One region of the Peribacillus muralis genome, then DNA from elsewhere that is predicted to be linked to it. Evidence: riboswitches for the same ligand, from Rfam matches in the RefSeq annotation. Region 1 holds a riboswitch; each other region holds the start of a gene.

Region 1 (3,285 bases):
CTCTATATAGTTCAGCATGTTAGGGGAGAGAAGCTGATTCGCGACCCGTTCCCCCATATCCCTCTCAGGATAGATGACCCAGTCGGCACCGACTTTAGTGAGCACCTGCCCGTGATTTTTATTAAGGGCTTTGGCAATGACCTTTTTGACCCCAAGCTCTTTTAAAAGCAAGGTAGTTAAAATGCTCGATTGCATGTCATTTCCGATGGCTACGATGACACAATCGAAATTACGGATGCCGATTGATTTCAATGTCTCTTCTTCAGTTGTGTCTGCGATGACTGCATGGGTAATGCTCAGTTCCGCATTCTCGACTCTCTCCTCATTGATATCAATACCCAAAACCTCTTGGTCGGCCGTATACAATCTATGTGCCACACTGGTTCCGAATCTGCCTAGACCGATTACGGCATATTGTCGTCTTCCCATCTTTTACACTCCTCCTTTTATGACTAGCCAATCATGATTTTCCCTTTTGGCCGGCGGAACTGATCTGGCTTGCGCCGCATGGCGATAGCAAAAGCCAGAGTCAAAGGACCAACACGGCCTGCAAACATCGTAAAAATGATGAGCATCCGGCCAACCGGTGATAATTCCGGGGTCAAACCCATCGAGAGTCCCACGGTGGCGAATGCTGAAGTGGCTTCGAACAAAATCATCAAGAAGTCACTTCCGCTTTCAGTGATGGCCAGCAGAATGGAGATGCTTGAAACCATGAATACGCCAATGAATGTAACGGATAATGCTTTGAAAATCGTTTCACTCACAATACGGTGACGGAATAAGACCACATCACCCTTTCCTTTAATCTGTGACCAAACCGTTCCGACAAGCGTCGCCAATGTAGTGGTTTTAATCCCGCCGCCAGTCGATCCCGGAGAAGCCCCAACGAACATCAAGAAAATGATGAGCAGTAAGGTAGGCTGAGTCAAATCAGGGATATTCAACGTATTGGAGCCTGCCGTCCTTGGTGAAACCGACTGAAATAAAGACGATAACGTTTTACCCATCAAGGATAAAGGCTGCAATGTCTTGACATTGCCGAACTCGAATAAAAAGATTAAAATGGCTCCGGCAATCGTAAGGATCAAGCTAGTCGTTAGAACAATCTTCGTATGTACGGATAAACGATGGGTGTCACGATATTCGTATAATTCATTCATCACGATAAAACCTATTCCGCCAAACGTGATTAGGAAGACGACCGTAAGGGTTATGAATGGATCCGATACATAGGGGGTTAAACTCCTGAATTCCCCCATTAAATCAAAGCCGGCATTATTGAAATTCGATATGGAATGAAAAACCCCGTAATAAATCGCTTTGCCGATCGGCATGTCAAAAGAGAAGCGAATCGATAAGATAAGGGCGCCAATGCCTTCAATAATGGCTGTGAAAATCAATAGCCGTCTCACTAACCTTACTACACCTGCCATGGATAGATTATTTAAGGACTCCTGCAAAAGTAACCTGCCTTTTAAAGAAATCTTCTTGCCTAATAGGAAAAAGAAAAATGTCGCAAATGACATGAATCCCAAGCCGCCTATTTGAATCAGTGTTAAGATGACCAACTCACCAAAAGTTGAAAAAGTCGATCCCGTATCCACTACGACAAGCCCCGTTACGCAAGTAGCGGATGTTGCGGTGAAAAGAGCATCCAGAAAAGAAAGACCATGCCCGCTTTCAGTGGAAATCGGCAGGGTCAATAAATAGGACCCGATAAGTATCAGGATGCCGAACCCGATTACTAGAATTTTTGGTGGATCCAATAGATTTTTTGCTTTTATCAAAATGATCATCCCTACCTATAAAAATGAAATGTGTGAAATGTGTGAAATTGTATGGATTTAGTAACCATCAATCTTCATTACGAAGCTTTTTAAAGCATAATAAAAAGACCTGCGAAAAAACTCGAACAGCTATTTTGACACAAATAATGTGCAAAGTAGCTCCCGAAATAGGCGGTCTTATGACCTCCTTCGCTTTAGCCGACGAAGTTAGCTGACGGGTAGGATGGCGAAAGAGCTGATCTCATCCCTTCTGCAAGGCAGAATTAACCCCAAGTAATTGGGTCCTCCGTACTCAAATCACATGAGTTTTGGCCGAAATATATTAAATTGATAAAATGTATTCTACTCCCATCATTTAGCAGTTGTAAACCCCTAAATTGTAAAAATATATTTCTTTAACAAAACTGAAAATTTATGTTTCACTTATACATTTCCAAAACGTATTGACAAATATTAGTTAGCACATTATGATAGGTTCGATTCATTCGAAAATCCGATTTAAGAGACTATATATATTCGTTCTTTTGGGAAATCCTAAACGAAATCAAACACATTACAAAAAAGGCGGGCAATTATGGAGAAGACGTTCAATCGATATGTTATCAATGCTACAGGCAAGGGTGGCCAGACTTATTTAACCCAATGTCAGGATAAAGATGCACTAAGAAAATGGATTGCCGATCATGAGGACCAGATCATCATGAATGAGTTAAGAATAACCGATAAGAAAAAGAATCCCTTGTTAAAATTTTTTTCACAAAGGTGATTATTTCCTAGTGGCTTCATGCATGGAATGACAGTGAACGCCGAGCCGAAAAATCCATATCTTGTTTCGCTTTTAAACTCATTGATCTCAATGGGTTTTTTTGCGTGGAATCATTTACAGCTCTTGATCGATAATGTTAAAATTTAGAAAAACATGACTTCAATGTAAGTGGCGGAAATACTGTTGAACACTGCCTAGCACGGAGCATGGCAACCAAGGGTGTGGAACTGATGAGATTTAAACATGTAGGAGCTTCTTGGAAGTATCCTGCGATCTTGTTGTGCGGGATCGGGATTTCCAACTTCGGCGCGTGGGTGTATTTCATCGCCCTCAATTTAATCGTGCTCGATTTGACCAAGTCGCCCTTAGCGGTGGCTGGTTTATTTATGGTGAAGCCGGTGGCGGTATTATTGACCAATGTATGGGCAGGCAGCGTCATCGACCGGATGAATAAGCGGAATCTAATGGTTACTCTTGATCTATTCCGGGCGGCATTCATCGCTTTGCTTGCCTTTACTTCCTCCATTTGGGTCATCTATTCGCTCGTATTGGTGATCAATATGGCAGAGGCCATGTTTGGTACAACATCAAGGACGTATATAACAAAATTACTAACAATTGAACAGAGAAAACGATTCAACTCATTACGAAGCTTGATCGATTCAGGGGCTTTTTTGATTGGACCAGCGTTAGCGGGTCTCCTTTTCTTAATCGGCACCCCCGTCGTTG
Region 2 (3,285 bases), 1.7 Mb from region 1:
CTTGCGAAGCCATTCCTAGATACGGCAACTCGGTGTGTATGATTCCCGTTCTTGGTGAATGATGCATATACATGTTTCATCCCTCCTTTTGAATGTAAGATAACCATGAAATTAAGGCCGTCAAAGAAGTGAATGAAGTGAATGGATGAGGTCTTTCCCTTGCTAGCATTAATTTAAAGCCACCGAGACCGAATGTGAAAAAAGTGGGATAATAGTAGGTCGAATGGGGAATCAGGAGACGTTGGCTTGTCCTATAAGGCTAACGGATCTAAAAGGGCCATGAAATGGAAAAATATCATTCCCTTATCCAGTATTTGAATCATGTAATATCATCATTGTTGTTATATGACGTATTTTCTTGCTTCTTTTTATGATGACTACTTTATCATTCTATGAGGATAAGCTAGAACGGTTTGGACAAGTCGCCAAAAAATTTGTGAGGAATTAAGAAAATCTGCCCAAAAACCTCTGGTTGAGATAAAACCAGAGGTGCTATTGAACGTGCTATCGGGAGCAATTGATAAGTTTCGTAAAGGGCTGGCACGTCCCGTTCGGACAGGGAATGAGTCATCACCTTGTTTCTTCCCCGTCCAGTTGGTTACGGTGATCGTTTTCATTGAGTGGACCGCCGAATTGTTCATTGATTTCTTTAACCACTTCATCTAAAAATTCATCTGAGATGATTGGTTTTACTGTATGTTTAGGCATGGGAATCATGGCCATCCTTTCTGGTTTTGAAGGGTTTTGGTTCCGTATGGAGCATAGGTTATCAACATAACCGTAGTTACTAAAAAATATTCTTTTTACATGAAAAATTTTCATTTACTTTTCCAGTTCACGGGAGTATGATAATCAACAGTTTCATATTTCTAAATCGCTTAAACCATTTGGTGCGGGGGACCCGTTATTGGGATTATTTTATAATCCAAGGGGTGAATCCTTCCAAGGTAGGGCTACTCTTAGGTCCGAATCCGACAGCTAACCTCGTAAGCGTTATATGAGAAGGAAGGTGGAGCTTGTTAGACAAAAAAATTGATGTCTGCAGGTCTATTTAGTTATGACTTGCAGGCATTTTTATTTTTTCTTCTGGGTTTTTGCTTTAGCAGGGTAACCTAAACTTATTACTTAAAACATGGTGGGGGAATTTTTGATGTTATCATCAATTAAGAGGTTCTTGATAGGAAGACCCTTAAAATCAAATGCGCTTGGTGATCAAAAGCTTAACAAAACAAAAGCGTTGGCCATTCTATCTTCTGATGCTTTGTCTTCAGTTGCATATGGTCCGGAACAAATATTGATCGTTTTGATCACGGTTGGTGCTGCGGCATTTTGGTATTCCATACCGATTGCCATCGGGGTCTTGATCCTGTTAACAGCTCTTATTTTGTCCTATAGGCAGATCATTTTTGCTTACCCGCATGGCGGAGGGGCCTATGTCGTCTCAAAAAACAATTTAGGGATAAATCCAGGGCTGATCGCTGGTGGATCTTTATTGGTGGATTATATATTGACTGTCGCTGTAAGCGTATCAGCAGGTACGGATGCCATCACGTCCGCATTTCCCAGCCTGCATGCGTATAATGTCGTTATCGCTATCATTTTTGTGATCCTGCTTACCATCCTTAATCTTAGAGGGGTAACGGAGTCGGCTTCGGTATTGGCCTATCCCGTCTATCTGTTCGTTTTAGCATTATTCATCCTGATCGGGGTGGGACTATACAAAATCTTGACTGGCGATGTCTCACCTGAATTGCATGCGTCGATTGGGACACCAGTCGCCGGCATCAGTTTATTCATCTTGCTGAGGGCATTTGCATCCGGCAGCTCCGCCTTGACCGGCGTAGAAGCAATCTCCAATGCGATTCCTAACTTTAAAGATCCAGCACCGAATAATGCTGCTAAAACTTTAATCGCGATGGGCTCATTGCTTGCTGTATTATTTACGGGAATTGTTTTCCTAGCCTACTATTTAAGCATAGTTCCCAGCGCAGAAGTAACGGTGGTTTCGCAAATCGCCGAACAGATATTTGGAAGGAACTTCATGTATTTCTTTATACAAGGCACGACGGCATTAATCTTGATTCTTGCTGCCAATACTGGGTATTCTGCTTTCCCGCTGCTCGCGGTCAATTTGGCCAAGGATAAGTTCATTCCAAGGATGTTTACGATAAGAGGCGACCGCTTGGGATATTCCAATGGAATCATCATTCTTGGGCTTGCATCGATTATCCTGATAGTCGCTTTTGGGGGGCATACCGAGAATCTCATTCCCCTTTATGCAGTAGGTGTTTTCATTCCATTCACCTTGTCACAGTCGGGTATGATGGTTAAATGGATTCGAGAAAAGCCTAAAGGCTGGATCGTGAAATTAACGATTAATTCAATTGGGGCGATCATTAGCTTTATTGTCACGCTCATTTTCTTTTTAACCAAATTCGTGCATGTATGGCCTGTTTTAGTCTTCCTGCCAATCATCATTTTGATGTTTCATCGCATAAGGAGACATTATGATGCGGTAGGCGATCAATTGCGAATCACTACGTGTGAGCCGACTCTTCCCATCCAAGGAAATGTCATCATCGTTCCTGTTGCCGGTATCACGCATGTAGTCGAGAACTCCTTGAATTATGCCAAATCTCTTTCTGCAGATCAAATCATTGCCGTATATATCTCCTTTGAAAGGGAGGATGAAAAGAAATTCGAAGAAAAATGGAAGAATTGGCAGCCGGATATCAGGCTCGTCACACTTCATTCGTACTACCGCAGCATCATTCAGCCATTGACTAAATTTGTAGATACGGTTGAGCATAAGGCAAGGGAATCCAACTATCAAGTTACAGTCATCATCCCGCAATTCATTCCGAAGAAGGGCTGGCACAACATTCTCCATAACCAATCCAGTTTACTGATTCGTGCCTACTTACTTTATAGAAGGAATGTAGTGGTTACGACCGTTCCATATCATTTGAAGAAGTAAACCGCTTATAATATGGAAGCAACCCTGCTCAGGGTTGCTTCTTGCTGTAGGCAAACTCGATGAAAATTTGGGTTTGCCTGCAGTTTTTTTTTTGCCCTTTATGCAGTAAAGTGAAAAACTGCCCTTATTAGATATATCGAAGAAAGCTGCAGTCAATATTCGAGTACATAATGATTAACGCCAAACTAAAAATTACCAAGGCTCAATTCGATGCGTGAGAACATATTAAGTAAAGACTATATAAGTTTCCTGCTTTAGTTTGAACATACATATAATGGGGGTTGAAGATGGATATAGTATTAGCGCTC
Region 3 (3,285 bases), 1.0 Mb from region 1:
TGAGGGCATATCAAGGGAATCTGGAGCGTGATTCCGATAAAGCGGTCATTGATGATTCGGTAGAACAAAAGTTGAATATTGATATAACAACTAGCTCCTCTGACCTCATTGAAAGTAACATCGAGCAAGAATTGTACAAGCAGGAACTCGAAAAAAACCGCTTGAACGAAAAAGTGAAGATGTTAAGTACTCAGTTAAGTTCAATCGAGACACAGACTAAGGCGGTTGAGACGACGAGTGAGACTGACGGCATAGTTAAGAATATCAATGAAGACCTCAATAACCCCATTATATCCATTGCTTCAGCAAATATGGGAATTGAAGGGTATTTCTCCGAAAGTGAGATGAAAAAGGCTGAAGTGGGCATGACTATAAAGGCAAGCGCCCCTGCTTTGAAAAAGGAACTGAAGGGGAAAATAAGCCGCATCCATTCTTATCCGGCAGACGAGCCGACACTGACAAAGGATAACAAGTTCCCGTTTCAAGCCTTGATCGAAACGGATGGTGAGGAAGCAGAGCCGTTGGTGGTGGGAGCCAAGGTCGATCTTTCCATTATTACCAATGAAAAGGCGGGTGTCCCCTCCATCCCTGTAAAATCTGTTAATGATACTAAAAAACCGCATATCTACAAATTGACTAAAAAAGGCTATTTGGATAAACACTACGTTACATTGGGACTTAAGGCGGAAGGAAAACAGGAACTTATAAAGGGACCGGCAGTAGGTGATGTCATCCTGATGGAACCGGAGAGGGTGATGAAAAACCATTCCCATTTCATTACTCCCATCCAATTCGACAAAGTGAAGACCAAAACGTATAAGAAGTTCACCGCAAGGGAAAAGGTACGGTACGTGTTACTCGGCATCCTTGAAAAATAAATAAATTCATTAAATGAAAAGAGATTGGATAATATACCTATATAACTTTTGTGGGTGAATCAAAAGACGGAATTATAGTTAAAATGAAGTATAATACAGAATTTTCAGACATGTTTAAAGATTTTTTATACGCTGAACAAGAATAAATATTTACAGATTAACACTTTTAGTATAATATTTTATTATAAGTTAATTCGCTTAATCTTATTCAAGAACGGGGGACCCAAATTTGTGGATATTATCCGCTAGGGGTGAATTCAGAAATGAAAGGGCATTTGTGTTTCCAATTCCTAACCCGACAGCTAACCTCGTCAGCGTCTTTAAGGGAACATGTGTGAATATTCACGCCAATAAGAAATCGACACATGAAGTGTCTTTTTTTTCGGCGTAAAGATAGAGTTTTTCAAAAAAAGAAAAATTACTTTCTTTCTATTAGTATCTGTTTCCCTTACCGAGACAAAACGTTTTTGCATCAAAGACTTTATAGAAGGTGAGGAAAGTACATGAAGAAAATTAAATTAAGTTTAGCGAGCCAGATCTTCATTGGTCTAATTCTAGGGATAATCGTTGGAGCCATTTTTTATGGTAATGCGACAGCCCAAAACTTTTTACAGCCATTCGGGGACATTTTCCTAAGAATGATTAAAATGATCGTTGTACCAATCATTGTTTCCAGCTTGATCGTTGCCGTAGCGGGTGTAGGTGATTTGAAAGCGGTAGGTAAATTGGGTGCTAAATCACTTTCGTACTTTGTAGTGGTAACCCTTACAGCAATTGCTGTTGGTCTAATTTCAGCTAATATCATCCAGCCTGGTGCCGGTGTGAACATGAATAATCTGGAACAAACGGATATTTCCACATATGTTGATACAGCAGAAACGAAGCAGCATGAATCATTTGTGGACACACTCATACACATTGTACCATCCAATCCAGTAAAAGCCATGGTAGAAGGCGATATGCTAGCGATTATTTTCTTCTCCGTACTGTTTGGACTAAGCATCGCTGCTATCGGTGAGAAAGGGAAACCAGTATTCCGCTTCTTCCAAGGTACAGCGGAGGGAATGTTCTACTTAACTAATATGGTTATGAAATTCGCTCCTATCGGGGTATTCGCCCTAATTGGTGTGACCATTTCCAAGTTCGGTTTGGAATCTTTAATTCCATTAGGTAAGTTAGCGCTTTCTGTCTACGGAACCATGATTTTCTTTGTAATCGTCGTTCTGGGCCTTATTGCAAAATTTGTAGGATTCAATATCTTTACATTGATTAAGCTTCTTAAAGCGGAATTGATTCTTGCTTTCTCGACAGCGAGTTCAGAAGCCGTTCTTCCGAAAATCATGGAGAAAATGGAGAAAGCGGGATGTCCGAAGCATATTGCTACTTTCGTTATCCCGACTGGATATTCATTCAACCTTGATGGCTCTACATTATATCAAGCGTTAGCAGCTATCTTCATCGCTCAAATGTATGGAATCGACTTAAGTGCGTATGAGCAAATTACATTAATGCTAGTGCTAATGATTACATCTAAGGGTATTGCAGGCGTACCAGGTGTTTCCTTCGTAGTTCTTTTAGCTACATTGGGAACAGTCGGTATTCCAATCGAAGGTTTAGCATTCATCGCTGGTATCGACCGTATTCTTGATATGGGACGTACAGTGGTTAATGTTATCGGTAATTCACTTGCTGCAATCGTCATCTCTAAATGGGAAGGGCAATTCAATCCTCCTTCCGCTGAGGAATTAAAACAAGTTTCTTAATAACGAAAATCCAGAGTGATGAGTCACTCTGGATTTTTTTTTGACGTTAAAACGCGGCTTCGGCATGGGGCATCTATGGTAACGAGCATCGCATTGTTTTATAAAGCACGTTGAAAGGCGAAGTTGATCTTTCCGGTTCGGGCGCATTCTGCAGATTGGATATTTAAATGTGGCGAATATGTTCATTATAATTAGTGGAAGTGCAGGGCGAAAAGCGGTTCAGTTAGTGAGATTCAATATTCCCGGTTATATAACCTACGTCTAAACCAAAAAGTTTGATAAAATAACAGTATGGATTGCAAGTTCGGAGGGGGTCTGGTTATGAAGAACGATAGCGATGATATATTATACATGCATATGCAAGCTTCCGAGCGGTTTGTCCTTTTCAATGGACTCAACTTTCGGGAATTTGCTTATTCACTGCCATCTTCCTTGGATTCCATCTTATTACTGAAACATCAATTCGATGGTGGGGAATACAATTTGAATGTGTTGCTTGAGAGCGCTTCGTCAGAGTCCATCGCCAAGCTTCTTAAAGAAAACGTCCGTGCGTATGGCGATTTTTGCTGGATCGACTTTGAAGAGGCGGAAGGGCTGGATGAACTGGACGGAAGAGAGCTGGCTGAGCTTTTGTATTTAGGTCA

What was found. A riboswitch is a leader RNA that binds a small molecule or an ion and turns the genes downstream of it on or off. The one in region 1 is predicted to bind cyclic di-AMP.
Region 2: linked by a shared signal. The riboswitch ahead of ABE28_RS04705 (APC family permease) and the one ahead of ABE28_RS20175 (TrkH family potassium uptake protein) in region 1 are both predicted to bind cyclic di-AMP.
Region 3: linked by a shared signal. The riboswitch ahead of ABE28_RS01330 (cation:dicarboxylate symporter family transporter) and the one ahead of ABE28_RS20175 (TrkH family potassium uptake protein) in region 1 are both predicted to bind cyclic di-AMP.

The regions. Positions count from the first base shown of each region.
Region 1 covers NZ_CP017080.1:4,161,500-4,164,784, reverse strand. Annotated here, with positions in the region: gene ABE28_RS20180 (potassium channel family protein) at 1-429, opposite strand, end outside; gene ABE28_RS20175 (TrkH family potassium uptake protein) at 453-1,790, opposite strand; cyclic di-AMP (ydaO/yuaA leader) riboswitch at 1,972-2,114, opposite strand; gene ABE28_RS20170 (hypothetical protein) at 2,365-2,556, shown strand; gene ABE28_RS20165 (MFS transporter) at 2,787-3,285, shown strand, end outside.
Region 2 covers NZ_CP017080.1:979,041-982,325, forward strand. Annotated here, with positions in the region: gene ABE28_RS24850 (hypothetical protein) at 1-73, opposite strand, end outside; gene ABE28_RS25425 (hypothetical protein) at 571-708, opposite strand; cyclic di-AMP (ydaO/yuaA leader) riboswitch at 866-1,009, shown strand; gene ABE28_RS04705 (APC family permease) at 1,151-2,977, shown strand; gene ABE28_RS04710 (RhaT/GlcU family sugar-proton symporter) at 3,265-3,285, shown strand, end outside.
Region 3 covers NZ_CP017080.1:268,866-272,150, forward strand. Annotated here, with positions in the region: gene ABE28_RS01325 (efflux RND transporter periplasmic adaptor subunit) at 1-878, shown strand, start outside; cyclic di-AMP (ydaO/yuaA leader) riboswitch at 1,064-1,210, shown strand; gene ABE28_RS01330 (cation:dicarboxylate symporter family transporter) at 1,382-2,641, shown strand; gene ABE28_RS01335 (hypothetical protein) at 2,963-3,285, shown strand, end outside.